2 regions of the Mesorhizobium sp. USDA 4132 genome follow, and region 2 is predicted to be linked to the other one. Evidence: predicted binding sites of a transcription regulator. Region 2 holds the regulator's gene; the other holds the start of a gene.
The links. The regulator PhoB, encoded in region 2, activates phosphate uptake and scavenging genes when phosphate is short. The targets are predictions, from matches to a motif close to TGTCATNNANCTGTCAT.
Positions count from the first base shown of each region.

Region 1 (7,550 bases), 2.5 Mb from region 2:
GCAGGGTGCGAGCGACCGGTTTTCCGTTCAGGGACCGTTAAGCTCGGCACCGGCATTGTCCGGCAATACCCGAGCCCCTTTTGCCGCTTTCAGGCGCAGCTCGGTGGAAACGGAGACGCTTGTGATGAAGAAGATGATTGTCTCGGCGCTGATTCTGGCCGCTACCTGCACCAGCGTCCTGTTGCCGGCCGGTGAAGCCTCGGCCCAACAGTGGGACAGACACTACGACCGATACGATCGATATGATCGATACGATCGCCGTGACCCGCCGCGCAGGCATCATAACAACGATGGCGCGCTGATTGCCGGAGGTTTGGCCGCGGGCGTCATCGGCGGTCTGATCGGCGGGGCTCTCGCCAGTGACAGCGGGCCGCGTTACATCGATCCGCCACCGCCGCCGCGGCCGCGCTGCTGGTTCGAGGACCGCCGCGTCCGCAACGCCTATGACGGCGGATGGCACATGGAAAGCCTGCGCGTCTGCCAGTAGGTGGCATGCGATGTGATGGATGGCAGCCGGTCTCAGGGCCGGCTGTTTTATGTTGGGCGGTCTTGGCGCGACCCTGGATCAGGGCGCCGGTTTGATGCCGCACAACATCTCGCGTTTGCCAGCAAATCCCGGCCGCCGTTCGACGGTAAAACCGGCCGCCTGCAGGTTTCGCCGTACGAAGCCGGCTGCCGCATAAGTGCCGAACGTGCCGCCAGGTAAGGTTTTGTCATGGAGCGCCTGCATGATATCCGGCGACCACATGTCCGGATTGCGCGACGGCGCAAAGCCGTCGAGGAACCACGCGTCGAAATCCGCGCTGGCCGCGGAGACGCCTTCGAGTGCCGGGCCGCAGACGACTGTCAGACGTGTCTGGGCGTCGGCGTCGATCACGATATGCCCGGCAGGCTCGTCCGGCCAAGCTTTGACCACTGCCTGCCGTTCCGCCGCGATCTCCGGCCAGCGGGTGAGCGCCCGGTCGATTTCGTCGCGCTGCATCGGATAGAGTTCGAAAGAGGTGAAATGAAGCTTCGCGCCTGCGGGGCGAAAAAGCTTCCATTGCCGCCAGGTCTCGCAGAAATTCAGGCCGGTGCCGAACCCGAGTTCGCCGATCCGGAAAGTCCGGTGACTTTTCCAGCGCTCCGGCAGGCCCCAGCGCTCCGGCAGGCCATTGCCGGCCAGAAACGTGTGGCCACACTCCAGCCGGCCGTCGGTGCGGCAATAAAAGTGATCGCCAAACTTTTGCGAATAGGGCATATCGCCGTCATGCCAGTCCAGCGTCTGGCTTTCGGTCACACGAATTTCAGGATCACGGTCGCTCATGGGAGATGCGGATAATCCTGCCGGCTTCGGCGGTCAATCTCATGTCCTTCCCGCATCCGCCGATCTCGTCATCCTGGGCGGCGGCATCATGGGCCTCTGGGCGGCGGTCAAGGCCGAGCGACTCGGCATCCGCACCCTGCTTGTCGATGCCGGCTCGTTGGGGCAGGGGACAAGCGGCGGGCTCTTGGGCGCCCTGATGCCGTATATGCCCGATAAGTGGGACGACAAGAAGCAGTTCCAGTTCGATGCGCTTCTGTCGCTGGAAGACGAAATCGCTGAGCTCGAAGCCGAGACGGGCATGGCCTGTGGCTACCGCCGCTCCGGCCGGCTGATTCCGCTGCCGAAGCCGCACTTACGCAAGATCGCGCTCGGCCATTCGGCCGATGCGGAAGCCTGCTGGCGGCGCGGTGACCGTCGTTTCCTTTGGCATGTGCTCGACCGCCCGCCGCAAAAAGGCTGGCCGGATGCCTCCTTCGCAGCTGCCGGACTGGTGCATGACACGTTTGCCGCCCGGGTTTCGCCGCGGGGTCTCGTATCGGCTCTCGCGGCCTTCCTGCGTAGGGCCGGCAATGTCCGAATCGTCGAAGGCCTGGAGGCCGAAACGGTAGATCCAGCCGCTAATAGGATTATATTCCGCGGCGGCGAAAGCGTCGCCTTCGGACACTGCATCGTCTCGGCCGGCCACCGATCCTTTTCTCTGCTTCAAGGCGTCTCGCCGCCGCTGAAACATCCGATCGGCCAGCCGGTCAAGGGGCAGGCGGCGCTGCTCAAGGCCAATATCGATCCGTCTCTGCCGGTGATCTTCCTGAACGGCCTCTATCTGGTCGCCCATGAGGGCGGTCACGTGGCGGTCGGCAGCACCAGCGAGGATGTGTTCGAAGACCCGTCGTCGACCGACAGGCAGCTCGACGACCTCGTCTTGCGCGCCCGGTCGCTCGTGCCGGCCCTGGCGCAGGCCCCCGTCGTCGAGCGCTGGGCGGGATTGCGGCCGAAGGCGATCGGCCGCGATCCGATGGTCGGCGCGCATCCCGATCACGCCCGAGTGATCGCGCTCACAGGTGGTTTTAAGGTGAGTTTCGGTATCGCGCATAGGTTGGCGGATGCGGCGCTCAATGCCGTGAATGGCCGGGAAATGCGGCTTCCGGCGTCATTTACGCTCACCAGTCATCTTGCCGTCGCCTCGCGTTAAACGCGAGTTTTCGGTCCTCCGCGTCGTTATTCTGTCACGCAAATCACTTAACCCCCACGGCAGGGATTGTTGAGCAATGCGTAAAACACGGGGTTGCTGAAAAGGACGTTCAGAAGGTGACGCATGCGCTATGCCATTCATTTCACGCCTCCGGCGCATGATCCGCTGACGGTCGCTGCAGCGCAGTGGCTCGGCCGCAACGCCTTTTCAGGCGAAGCGACGGAGCCGCCGGCAATCCGTGGCATCGGCATTCACGACATTGCTTTCAACACCGCGCTGCCACGCCGCTACGGTTTCCACGCGACGCTGAAGGCGCCGTTCCGCTTGGCACCCGACGTGACCGAACCGATGCTGCTGCGCCATCTGATGCGGTTTGCCGGCACCCACAGCCCTTTCGAATTGCCGAAGCTCGAAGTCGTGCGGCTCGGCAACTTCTTCGGCCTGGCGCCGGTCGTTCCTTGCGATACCGTCCGGTTCCTGGCTGCTTCCGTGGTCCAGGAGTTCGACAATTTCCGCACGCCATTGTCGGAAGCTGAGCTGGAGCGCAGCGATTCTGGCGATCTCTCGGCGCCGCAATTCGCCAACCTGCATCGCTGGGGCCACCCTTATGTGATGGACGAGTTCCGTTTCCACATGACCCTGACCGGCCCGCTGTCGCTGGTCGAGATGCCGCGTTTCGACCTGGCGCTGCGCGATTATTTCGAACCCTATCTGAAAAAGCCGGTCGAGATCGCCAATCTGGCGCTCTTCATCGAGGAGGAGCCCGGCGCGCCCTTCCTGGTGCATTCGCTGCATCCGATGGGCCGCGTGGCGGCGCGCAAGATCGCCTGACATTCAGGTGCCTCTGGCTTCCGGCGTCACTTTTGTTCAAGAGCGATGGTCGCCGATCTGCTATACTTTTTCCATGGAGAATATCTCGCAGGAACAGGCCACCGACCACATGCCGCTGATGCCGGCAGAGGTGACCCGTTTCTGGCGGGACGATCGCTTTGGCGGCATGGAATGCCTGCGCGCGACGTTTCTCACCCACGAATTCGCGCCGCATGCGCATGATACGTTCAGTATAGGTGCGATCGAGCAGGGCATGCAGGTTTGCACCATCAAGGGCAGCCGCGAAAGCGCCGGGCCGGGCGGGCTCTACCTGATCAATCCGGGCGAGACACATGACGGTGCGCCGCGGGGCGGCGGGTATCGCTACCGGATGATCTATCCGGATGTCGCACTGCTGCGCGAGATACTCGAAGACGTCACCGGCAAACCTTTTGAGGGCACGCCCGCCTTCGGCATCCAGCTCCTCCACGATCAAGCACTTGCCGACGCTTTCCACCAGGCGCACCGGACGCTGGAAGAAGGCTCCGGCGCGCTCGAAACCAGCCAGGCGATGTTCCTGGTGCTCGACGCGATGTTTCGCCGTCACGGCAGTTCGATCATCGTACCGGCCGATACGACGGAGCGCACCGCCGTGCGCCAGGCCCGGGACTACCTCACCGAGAATTTTGCTTGCGATGTCGGGCTGGAGGAACTTGCGACCGTCGCGGGTCTCAGCCGCGCTCACCTTATCCGCGCGTTCCGCAAGGAATTCCACATCACGCCGCATTCCTTCCTCACCGACATCCGCATCCGAGCGGCCCGCAAGCGCTTGAGGGAAGGCGGCCAGCCGGCCGAGATCGCGCTCGAATGCGGTTTTGCCGACCAGGCCCATTTCACCCGGCACTTCAAGGCCCGCACCGGGCTGACGCCGGGGCAATACCGGGCTCGCTGATCACTTTCGTTCAAGACGATAGATGTCGGGCGCCTTAAGCCTCCCCCTCATCCGCCTGCCGGCACCTTCTCCCCGAGGGGAGAAGAGGGATTGCCGCAACGACTCCGATCACCCTCTCCCCTTGGAGAGAGGGTGGCCGAGCGAAGCGGAGGCCGGGTGAGGGGACGACGTACGCCGACAGCAGATCAAGGTTATTGGATGAACAACGATACAAAACTGCAAGACTTCCTCGGCGGCATGCGGGCGATCTCGCCGCTGATCGCCGCGGTCATCCCGATCGGCCTCGTTTTTGGCGCGGTTGCTGCCACGAAAGGCCTGTCGCCGGCCGAAGCGGGGTTGATGAGCGCGCTGGTATTCGCCGGTGGGTCGCAGTTCGTAGCGATGGATATCTGGACCCATCCGGCCTCCTGGACCGGGGTCGGTTTTGCCGCGCTTTTGGTCAATATCCGCCACGTGCTGATGAGCGCCTCGCTCGGTATCAGAATGGATGGTTTCGGCCAACCGGCGCGCCATCTCTCGATGCTGTTCCTCGCCGACGAGATTTGGGCGATGGCGGAGTTCCGGGCCAAGGTGGCGCGGCTGACGCCCGCCTGGTTCGCCGGCCTCGCCATGCCCTTCTATCTCGCCTGGGTACTCTCGGGGCTGGCTGGTGCCGCCCTCGGTGCCTTTCTCGGCGACCCGGTGGTGCTCGGGCTCGACTTTGCCTTTCCAGCCGTCTTCATCGTGCTGGTCATGGGCTTCTGGAAGGGACCGGAAACCGGCGCCGTGCTGCTCGCGAGCGGCGCGGCCGCCGTCGCCACCCAACATTTCGTGCCGGGCGTCTGGTATATCGCTGCCGGTGCTATCGCCGGCCTTGCCGCCGCCCTGGTGACCGGCAAGTCCCGGGATATCGAGGTGACGCCATGACTGTTGATCTCGCCACGCTCATTGCCATCCTCGCCATGGCGGCTGCGACCGCACTTACCCGGTTGAGCGGCCTCGTGCTCATCCGCCACGTCTCGCTCGAAGGCGGCCGCCGCAAGGCGATCGAATCGATCCCGCCGGCAGTTCTGATGGCTGTCGTCGCGCCGACCGCTTTTGCGACCGGGATTGCCGAAACCTTGGCCTGCGCCGTGACTACTTTTGCGGCACTTCGCCTGCCGATGCTCGTTTCCGTGGCACTCGGGGTCGCCTCAGTCGCGATCCTTCGGGCGCTCGGCCTCTAAGCGTCATTTCCATCTCGACATGGCCGGAAAGGGTGCGCTACCGTCCGGCCTCATTCGTCGAAGGTGATCCATGCAGGCAAAAGACTATCCGCGCGAACTCGTCGGCTACGGCCGTTCCACCCCCGATCCGAAATGGCCGGGCGGCGCTCACGTCGCCGTGCAGTTCGTGATCAATTACGAGGAGGGTGGCGAGAGCTCGATCATGGACGGCGATCCGGCCTCGGAGAACCTGCTGTCGGAAATCGTCGGTGCCGCGCCCTGGCCGGGCCAGCGCAACCTCAACATGGAATCGATCTACGAATACGGCTCGCGCGCCGGCTTCTGGCGTCTGTTTCGGATGTTTACCGAACTCAAGGTCCAGACCACCGTCTACGGCGTGACGCTCGCCATGGCCCGCAATCCGGAAGCGGTCTCCGCCATGAAGGAAGCCGGCTGGGAGATCGCCAGCCACGGCTACCGTTGGCTGGAATACAAGGATTTCCCGGAGGCAAAGGAGCGCGAGCACATCCTCGAGGCCGTGCGGCTGCACACCGAGCTCGTCGGCGAGCGGCCCTACGGCATGTACCAGGGCAAGCCTTCCGACAACACGCTGAAACTGGTCATGGAAGAGGGCGGCTTCCTCTATTCCTCCGACAGTTACGCAGACGATCTGCCTTACTGGGTCAACGGGCTCGACCAGAAGCCCTTCCTGATCATCCCCTATACGCTGGAAACCAACGACATGCGGTTTGCGACGCCGCAGGGGTTCAACACCGGCGACCAGTTCTTCACCTATCTCAAGGATGCCTTCGACGTGCTTTACCAGGAGGGCAGGGAAGGCGCGCCGAAGATGATGTCGGTCGGCCTCCACTGCCGCCTCGTCGGGCGGCCCGGCCGCGCCGCCGCGTTGAAGCGTTTCATCGAATATGTGCTCAGCCACGACAAGGTCTGGATCCCGCAGCGCATCGAGATTGCCAGGCACTGGCACGAGCATCACAAGCCGGCGGGCACGCTATGACCGCCCGCGGCGATTTCATCCAGATGTTCGGCGGCGTGTTCGAACATTCGCCCTTCATCGCCGAACGCGCCTATGACGCCGGTCTGATGCTGGTGCCCCTGACCTCCAAGAGTGTGCATGACGCGCTGACCTCGATCTTCCGCCGGGCAAGCCGCGAGGAACGCCTCGGCGTGCTGCGCGCCCATCCCGACCTTGCGGGCAAGCTGGCGATCGCCGGCGAACTGACCGAGGACAGCAAAAAAGAACAGGCCGGCGCCGGGCTGGACCGCCTGAGCGCTGCCGAACACGCCCGCTTCACCGAGCTCAATACCGCCTATACGCAAAAATTCGGCTTCCCTTTCATCATCGCGGTCAAGGGTCTCACCAAGGATGACATCCTGGCCGCCTTTGAGAAGCGCATCCACAACTCGGCCGAAGAGGAGTTCGATACCGCCGCCGCCCAGGTGGAAAAGATCGCGCTCCTGCGTCTGCAATCGCTGCTTCCGGGACATTGAGGCCTTGGACGCTTCTTTCCTCGATCCTTTCCGTCGCTTATATTGGCGATATCAGGAGTGACGCCATGAGACCGTCGGAAGTGCTGGAGAAGAACCGGGATGTCATCCGGGAGATCGTTGCCCGCCGGCAGGTCTCCAATCCTCGCGTCTATGGCTCAGTGCTGCGCGGCGAAGACCGACCCGACAGCGATCTCGATATCCTGGTCGACCCGTCGCCGACCACGTCCCTGTTCACGCTCGGCGGACTTCAGGGAGATCTCGAAGAAGCGTTGGGCGTTCCGGTGGATGTCAAGGTTCCGGGGGATTTTCCGCCCAAGATCCGCGAACGCATCGTCGCGGAAGCGTTGGCGATATGAGTGCAGAGCGTCTCGAAGCCTATCTTGATCGGATGGTCGTCACTGGAAACAAGGCCGTCAGATATGTCTCTGGCCTGGATCGCGAGGCCTTTCGGCTTGATGAAATCAAGCAGGATGCGGTGATCGCCAACATCATGGCGATCGGCGAATGCGCGACCAAGATCATGGAGCGTTTTCCGGATTTCGTCGTCGAGCATCCGGAGATCCCGTGGAGAGACATCCGCGACATGCGCAACCGCAT
Region 1 is NZ_JBWCCP010000001.1:3,089,621-3,097,170, reverse strand. It holds gene ACZ9IU_RS15835 (hypothetical protein) at 125-487, shown strand; gene mnmC2 (tRNA (5-methylaminomethyl-2-thiouridine)(34)-methyltransferase MnmC2) at 566-1,306, opposite strand; gene ACZ9IU_RS15825 (NAD(P)/FAD-dependent oxidoreductase) at 1,305-2,495, shown strand; gene ACZ9IU_RS15820 (DUF1045 domain-containing protein) at 2,619-3,326, shown strand; gene ACZ9IU_RS15815 (AraC family transcriptional regulator) at 3,400-4,257, shown strand; gene ACZ9IU_RS15810 (AzlC family ABC transporter permease) at 4,456-5,163, shown strand; gene ACZ9IU_RS15805 (AzlD family protein) at 5,160-5,462, shown strand; gene puuE (allantoinase PuuE) at 5,533-6,459, shown strand; gene uraD (2-oxo-4-hydroxy-4-carboxy-5-ureidoimidazoline decarboxylase) at 6,456-6,953, shown strand; gene ACZ9IU_RS15790 (nucleotidyltransferase family protein) at 7,019-7,309, shown strand; gene ACZ9IU_RS15785 (HepT-like ribonuclease domain-containing protein) at 7,306-7,550, shown strand, end outside.
Region 1: the regulator PhoB is predicted to act here: its motif matches at 2,517-2,533, upstream of ACZ9IU_RS15820 (DUF1045 domain-containing protein).

Region 2 (7,550 bases):
GCGACCAGGTCCAGGTTGCTGGTTCCTCCACGGTTCTTCCCTATGCGAAGATCGTTGCCGAATCCTTCGGTGAAGCCTTCCCGAAGTTCAAGACCCCGATCGTCGAGTCGGGCGGCACCGGCGCCGGCCTCAAGGAATTCTGCAAGGGCGTTGGCGAAGCCACGATCGACGTTGCAAACGCTTCGCGCCCGATCAACAAGTCTGAAGCCGAAGCCTGCAAGGCAGCCGGCGTCACCGACATCCAGGAAATCCGCATCGGCTACGACGGTATCGTTTTCGCGACCGCCAGCAGCAACGGCGACATGAAGCTTGAGCCGAAGGACCTCTACAAGGCTCTCGCCGCTCAGGTCGTTGTTGACGGCAAGCTCGTCGCCAACCCCTACAAGAACTGGTCGGACATCAACCCGACGCTTCCGAAGGGCCCGATCGCTGCCTACATCCCGGGCGAAAAGCACGGCACCCGCGAAGTTTTCGAACTGAACGTTCTAGCCGCAGGCTGCAAGGATGCCGGCGCAACCGACGTCATCGCCAAGGAAATCGCTGACAAGGCTGCCCAGGCCAAAGCCTGCGTTGCTGTTCGCAAGGACGGCGTTGCCGTGGACATCGACGGCGACTACACCGAGACCCTCGCTCGTATCGCTGCCAACAAGACCGGCGTCGGTGTGTTCGGCCTCGCTTTCTACGAAAACAATGCCGACAAGCTGAAGGTCGCCACCATGCGCGGCATCAAGCCGACCTCGGCCACCATCGCCGACGGTACCTACCCGGTTTCCCGTCCGCTGTTCTTCTACGTGAAGAAGGCTCACCTGGGCGTCGTTCCGGGCCTCAAGGAATACGTCGAGTTCTTCCTTTCCGACGACATGATCGGCCCTGACTCGCCGCTCATCGAGTACGGCCTGGTTGCTGCTCCTGACGCACAGCGCGAACAGGGCCGCAAGGACTTTGCCGCTGGCAAGACCATGTAATCCAAAGACCGGCGCCGCTTTTGGCGGCGCCGTTTTCTCTTCCGATCGATGGCCTTTGCATCGGCGGAATCGTCGGTTTTGTGGCGATGGTGTTGCGCAGGGCGCGATGGCGAATGCGATCGGTTCCGATGAACGGAGCTGGGCGGTGATGGGTTGCCGCCGAAAGCGGTACGCCGGGGGATTATGATGAACACATCACTAATATTATTGATTTTGGCAATAATCGGCATAGCCGGTTACGTCACTGGTGCCCGGTATTCAATGGCACTGGTCGGAGGGATTTCCTCCAAACTTCATTCACGGCCCGGATATTACGGTTCTTTTGTCGCTGTCTGGGCGATCCTGCCGGCCGTCGTCATTCTCTTTGTCTGGCTGGTCGCCAGCCCGATCTATATCAGCTCCTCGGTCCGCGGTGCGTTTCCTGAAGAGGTGAAAACCCAATCGCAGGCCGAGCAGGGCCTGAGCTACGGCATGATCACTTCGATCGCCCGAGGCATGAATGCGCTGACCGGCGACGAGATTGCCCGCGTCGAGAATAATCCGGTCGAGCTGCGTGCTGCGCTTGGGGCCAAGGGCGTTCCGCTTGCGGGCGATCCCCAGCCCTTCATGGTCAAGGCCGCCGCTGTCCTGAACAGGATGACCTTCGTCAGCCGCATCCTCATGACGATCGTCGTATTGGCGGCTTCCGTCGGCGGGGCGTTCTTCGCCTATCGTCAGATTGCGCCGCGCTTCCGCGCCCGCAACCGAGTGGAAAAGGTGGTTCTCGGCAGCCTCGTCGTCGCCTCCTCGATCGCCATTCTGACCACGATCGGCATCGTCGCCTCGATGCTGACCGAAGCGGCCCACTTCTTCACCGCTATTCCCGCCTGGGAATTCTTCTTCGGCACGGTATGGGATCCGCGTTTTGCTGCTGCCGGTTCTGGCGGCTCCGAAGGTCAGTTCGGCCTTATTCCGCTGCTGCTCGGTACGCTCTATATCGGTTTCGTCGCGATGCTCTTTGCGGTTCCGATCGGTCTCTTTTCGGCAATCTACATGTCGGAATACGCCTCGCCGAAGGTCCGCTCGGTTGCGAAGCCTTTGCTCGAAGTGCTCGCCGGCATTCCGACCATCGTCTACGGCTTCTTCGCCTTGACGACCGTCGGACCGTTCCTGCGCGATATCTCTTCGCAGCTGAACGGCCTCGTCACCGGCGACTATGCCAACTTCATTCAGGCACAGAGCGTTCTGACCGCCGGCTTCGTCATGGGCATCATGCTGATCCCCTACGTCTCCTCGCTGTCCGACGATATCATCACGGCGGTGCCGCGTGCCCTGCGTGACGGCTCGCTCGGCCTCGGCGCCACCCGTTCGGAAACCATCAAGAAGGTCGTCCTGCCGGCCGCTCTGCCGGGCATCGTCGGCGCGCTCCTGATGACCGCATCGCGCGCCGTCGGCGAGACGATGATCGTCGTGCTTGCGGCCGGTGTTGCCGCCCGCCTGCAGATCAACCCTTTCGAGCCAATGACGACCGTGACCGTCAAGATCGTCAATCAGCTGACGGGTGACCTTGAGTTCACCTCGCCGCAGACCCTGGTTGCCTTCGCGCTGGGCATCACGCTTTTCGCCATCACGCTTTGCCTCAACATCTACGCGCTTTATATCGTGCGCAAATACCGGGAGCAGTACGAATGACCGATGTGGTTTCTCCCGCCGCCGGCATCTCCAGGGCCAAGTCCGTCCGTCGCGATATCGGCATCAAGCGCCGTTACGCCGCCGAGCGTCGCTTCCGTGCCTATGGCATCGCCGCGCTTTCCTTCGGCATCATCTTCCTGATGCTTCTCCTGTGGTCGGTGGTCTCCAAGGGTTACACCGCCTTCCAGCAGACCATGATCACCATGCCGGTCGAGTTCTCGCAGCAGATCATCGACCCGCAGAACGAACGTGCCACCAATCCGCAGAAGCTGATGACGGCCAACTATCCGGTCGTCGCCCGCAATGCTCTCGCCAAGCTGCTTAACGTCAGCGTCGATGACCGTGTCGCGGCCCGCGCGGTCGGCCAGATGCTGTCGGATGGTGTCCGCGTTCAGCTGCGTGACCTGGTCATCGCCAATCCGGCGATCATCGGCACGACGCAGACGGTAAGACTGCTTGCTTCCGGCGATATCGACTCGGCCTACAAGGGCCAGATCGACCTCGACGTCAGCCAGGAAAACCGCAAGATCAACGACCAGCAGCTCGGCTGGATGAAGCAGCTCTCTGACAGCGGAGCCCTTGCCAAGCACTTCAACGGCGGCATTTTCGTCAACGGCGCATCGAGCCGTCCGGAAGCAGCCGGTGTCGGCGTCGCGCTCATCGGCTCGTTCTACATGATGCTGATCGTGCTTGTCCTGGCGCTACCGATCGGCGTCGCCGCTTCGATCTATCTCGAGGAATTTGCCCCGAAGAACAAGTTCACCGATCTGATCGAGGTGAACATCAACAATCTCGCGGCCGTTCCCTCGATCGTCTACGGTCTGCTAGGTCTGGCGGTGTTCGTCAACTTCATGGGCCTGCCGCGCTCGGCCTCCTTCGTTGGTGGTCTGGTGCTCACCCTCATGACGCTGCCGACGATCATCATCGCGACCCGCGCGGCACTGAAGGCAGTGCCGCCATCGATCCGTGCTGCCGCCCTCGGGCTCGGCGCCTCGAAGATGCAGACGATCTTCCACCATGTCTTGCCGCTTGCCATGCCGGGCATCCTGACCGGCACCATCATCGGCCTCGCCCATGCCCTTGGCGAAACCGCACCGCTGCTCCTGATCGGCATGGTGGCCTTCGTCGCCAACTATCCGACCACGCCGCTCGACCCGTCGACGGCGCTACCGGTCCAGATCTACATGTGGGCGAACGAAGCTGAGCGCGCGTTCGTCGAGCGTACCTCGGGAGCAATCATCATCCTGCTCCTGTTTCTCATCCTAATGAATGTTGGCGCAATTCTCTTGCGGCGTCGCTTCGAGCGGCGCTGGTAGAAGGAGTATGACAATGAATATGATGTCAGAATCGGCAGTAGAAAAGGCGCTGGACCAGAAGATGAGCGATGCTTCCCACAAGATGATCGGTAAGGACGTTTCGGTTTATTACGGCGAAAAGCGTGCGCTTTTCGACGTGAACCTCAACGTCCGCGAAAACACTGTGACGGCTCTCATCGGTCCTTCCGGTTGCGGCAAGTCCACCTTCCTGCGCTGCCTCAACCGCATGAACGACACGATCGAGAATTGCCGCGTCACCGGCAAGATCACCCTCGACACGGACGATATCTACGACAATAACATCGACGTCGTGGAACTTCGCGCCCGCGTCGGCATGGTTTTCCAGAAGCCGAATCCGTTCCCGAAGACCATCTACGAGAACATTTCCTACGGTCCGCGCATCCACGGCCTTTCCAAGAACAAGGCCGACATGGATCAGATCGTCGAGGCGAGCCTGCAGCGCGCCGGCCTCTGGACCGAAGTCAAGGATCGCCTGCATGAATCCGGCACCGGTCTCTCCGGCGGTCAGCAGCAGCGTCTGTGCATCGCCCGCGCGATCGCCGTGTCGCCCGAAGTCATCCTCATGGACGAACCATGCTCGGCTCTCGATCCGATCGCGACCGCCAAGGTAGAAGAGCTCATCCATGAACTTCGTGCCAACTACACGATCGTCATCGTGACGCACTCGATGCAGCAGGCTGCCCGCGTCTCGCAGCGCACCGCCATGTTCCATCTCGGCCAGCTCGTCGAGGAGAACGACACCGACAAGATGTTCACCAATCCCGACGACCAGCGCACCCAGGATTACATCATGGGCCGTTTCGGCTGACCCAGCCGACTGTGCCGCCTGAAAATCAATTTTGAGGACTAGAAGATGGCATCGACCCATATCCTGTCGGCTTATGACGACGAACTGAAATACCTGAGCCGCCGTATCTCCGAAATGGGCGGCCTCGCCGAGCAGATGTGCTCGGACGCCGTGCGCGCGCTGGTCAATTCCGACGCCGCACTCGCCCAGAAGGTCATCTCCGACGACGTGATCCTCGATCACGCCGAGCGCGAGATCGGCGACAAGGCGATCATCACGATCGCCCGCCGCCAGCCGGTTGCGGCCGACCTTCGCGAGATCGTCGGTTCGCTGCGCATCGCCTCTGATCTGGAGCGCGTCGGCGACCTTGGCAAGAACACCGCCAAGCGCGTCATCGCGGTTCAGGGCACCGGCGTGCCACGCAAGCTCGCTCGCGGCCTGGAGCATCTCTCCGATCTCGCCCTCGTGCAGCTCAAGGACGTCCTCGACGTCTATTCGACGCGTTCGGCGGAGAAGGCCGAGGCGATCCGCAGCCGCGACGAGGAAATCGACGCGATGTACACCTCGCTGTTCCGCGAGCTCCTCACCTACATGATGGAGGATCCGCGCAACATCACCACCTGCACGCATCTGCTGTTCTGCGCCAAGAACATCGAGCGCATCGGCGACCACGCCACCAACATCGCCGAGACCATCTACTACATGACGACCGGTGCCCAGCCGGAAGGCGATCGTCCGAAGGACGACTCGTCGAACACGCTCGGCGCGATCACCGAATAGAACTGACGGAGCAGACCAAGAATGCTGCCGAAAATTGCTGTCGTAGAAGACGAAGAAGCGCTGAGCGTGCTTCTTCGTTACAATCTGGAAGCCGAGGGTTATGAGGTCGATACCGTTTTGCGGGGCGACGAAGCCGAAATTCGGCTTCAGGAGCGGGTACCGGACCTCCTGATCCTGGACTGGATGCTGCCCGGCGTTTCCGGCATCGAACTCTGCCGCCGGCTGCGCATGCGCCCGGAAACGGAGCGCTTGCCGATCATCATGCTGACGGCCCGCGGCGAGGAGAGCGAACGTGTTCGCGGCCTCGCCACCGGCGCCGACGACTATGTCGTGAAGCCCTTCTCGACGCCTGAACTGATGGCCCGCGTCAAGGCGATGCTTCGCCGCGCCCGTCCCGAAGTGCTCTCCAGCGTGCTCCGTTGCGGCGATATCGAACTCGACCGGGAAACTCATCGCGTTCACCGCAAGAGCCGCGAAGTGCGCCTGGGCCCGACCGAATTCCGCCTGCTGGAATTCCTGATGGCGTCGCCCGGCCGCGTCTTTTCGCGGTCGCAGCTTCTGGACGGCGTCTGGGGTCACGACATCTATGTCGACGAGCGCACCGTCGACGTGCATGTCGGGCGTCTCAGGAAGGCGCTCAACTTCTCCAATATGCAGGATGTCATCCGCACCGTCCGCGGCGCGGGTTATTCAATGGAATCCTGAGAGGCGGCTTTAAGCCGCCTCGGTCTGCCGCTGCCATTCCGGCAACGGAAAGATCCTGTCGTAGGCCCAGTTGAAGAAGAAGGCATAGACCACGTAGAAGACCGCGAACGACACGTCCATCGTCAGCGCATGGGCGAGGCTGATGCCGAGATACCAGGCGATCAGCGGCAGAAGCGCGATCAGCAGTCCAAGTTCGAACAGCACCGCATGCGCCACGCGTATGGCGGTGTTTTTCTGCGTGCCGCCGGTAAAGCGCTGCATCAGGTGGTCGAAGCCGAGATTGTACAGATAGTTCCAGCCAGTGGCGATCGTCGCGCTGCCGATGCCGACCACGCCGATATCGGCGGCCGGCATGCCGAAGGCGAAGGAGCCGAGTGGTGTGATGAGAGCGAGCCCGATCAGTTCGAAGCTGATGGCATGGCGGATACGGTCGCGTGTCGAGCGCATGATGACCTCCTGGGATGCTTTCCGGGCCGTCCCGGAGTTTCTGCCCGAATGGGGGAGGTCGTCCTCGCTGTCTTTCAGATAGGCGCAATGCCGATCCGGAGCAAGGCTCGGCCGGCATATCTGCCATGCACAACAAAAAAGCGGGCCTTGAGCCCGCCTTCGATTTTTGCCCTCGTGTCGCGCCGCCGCTCAGACCCGTGCGGCAACCTTGCGGCGCTCGTTGACCGGCTGGTAGGCGAGCTTTGCGTGATAACCGCAATAGGGCGATGCATCCGGGGATTCACAGCCGCAGAAGTGGAAGTCTTCCTTAAGCGGGTCGCCGACCGGCCACTTGCAGGTGCGCTCGGTGAGTTCCGTCAATGCAAGGCGACGGGAGATCGGCACGACCACGTTGGAGGCCGGACGGTATTCCATCTCCTGGTAGGGTTCGATCTCGATCTCTTCCTTGACCATCGTCGCGCCGACGGCGCGGGTAACGGTCCGGGTCGTGACGCGCGACGCATAGTTCGGAGCCCGCGGCGCCGATGTCGTCCGCTTGGCAGCCGATGCGCGACCGGTCGCAACCGTGCCGCCGGCTTTCGCCCGGCCCGGCAGGCAGAGGCGATGCACCTTGCCGATCACGGCATTGCGGCTTACGCCTCCCAGTTGTGCAGCAATCTGGCTGGCACTCAGGCCCTCCGACCACAATCTTTTGAGCTTCTCGACACGCTCGTCTGTCCAGTTCATGCCCGTTCTCCGCCTTTGAACGCCGCTGGCATGCAGAATCCGTCCACCTTTACTGTGAAAATCATTTCACAGCACCCACTATATCTATGCTTGAGGTGACTAGTTCCGCCGCATGCAGTCTAGTAATTGATC
Region 2 is NZ_JBWCCP010000001.1:584,855-592,404, forward strand. It holds gene ACZ9IU_RS02980 (substrate-binding domain-containing protein) at 1-965, shown strand, start outside; gene pstC (phosphate ABC transporter permease subunit PstC) at 1,152-2,636, shown strand; gene pstA (phosphate ABC transporter permease PstA) at 2,633-3,952, shown strand; gene pstB (phosphate ABC transporter ATP-binding protein PstB) at 3,966-4,781, shown strand; gene phoU (phosphate signaling complex protein PhoU) at 4,827-5,540, shown strand; gene phoB (phosphate regulon transcriptional regulator PhoB) at 5,562-6,245, shown strand; gene ACZ9IU_RS03010 (PACE efflux transporter) at 6,255-6,692, opposite strand; gene ACZ9IU_RS03015 (GcrA family cell cycle regulator) at 6,882-7,418, opposite strand.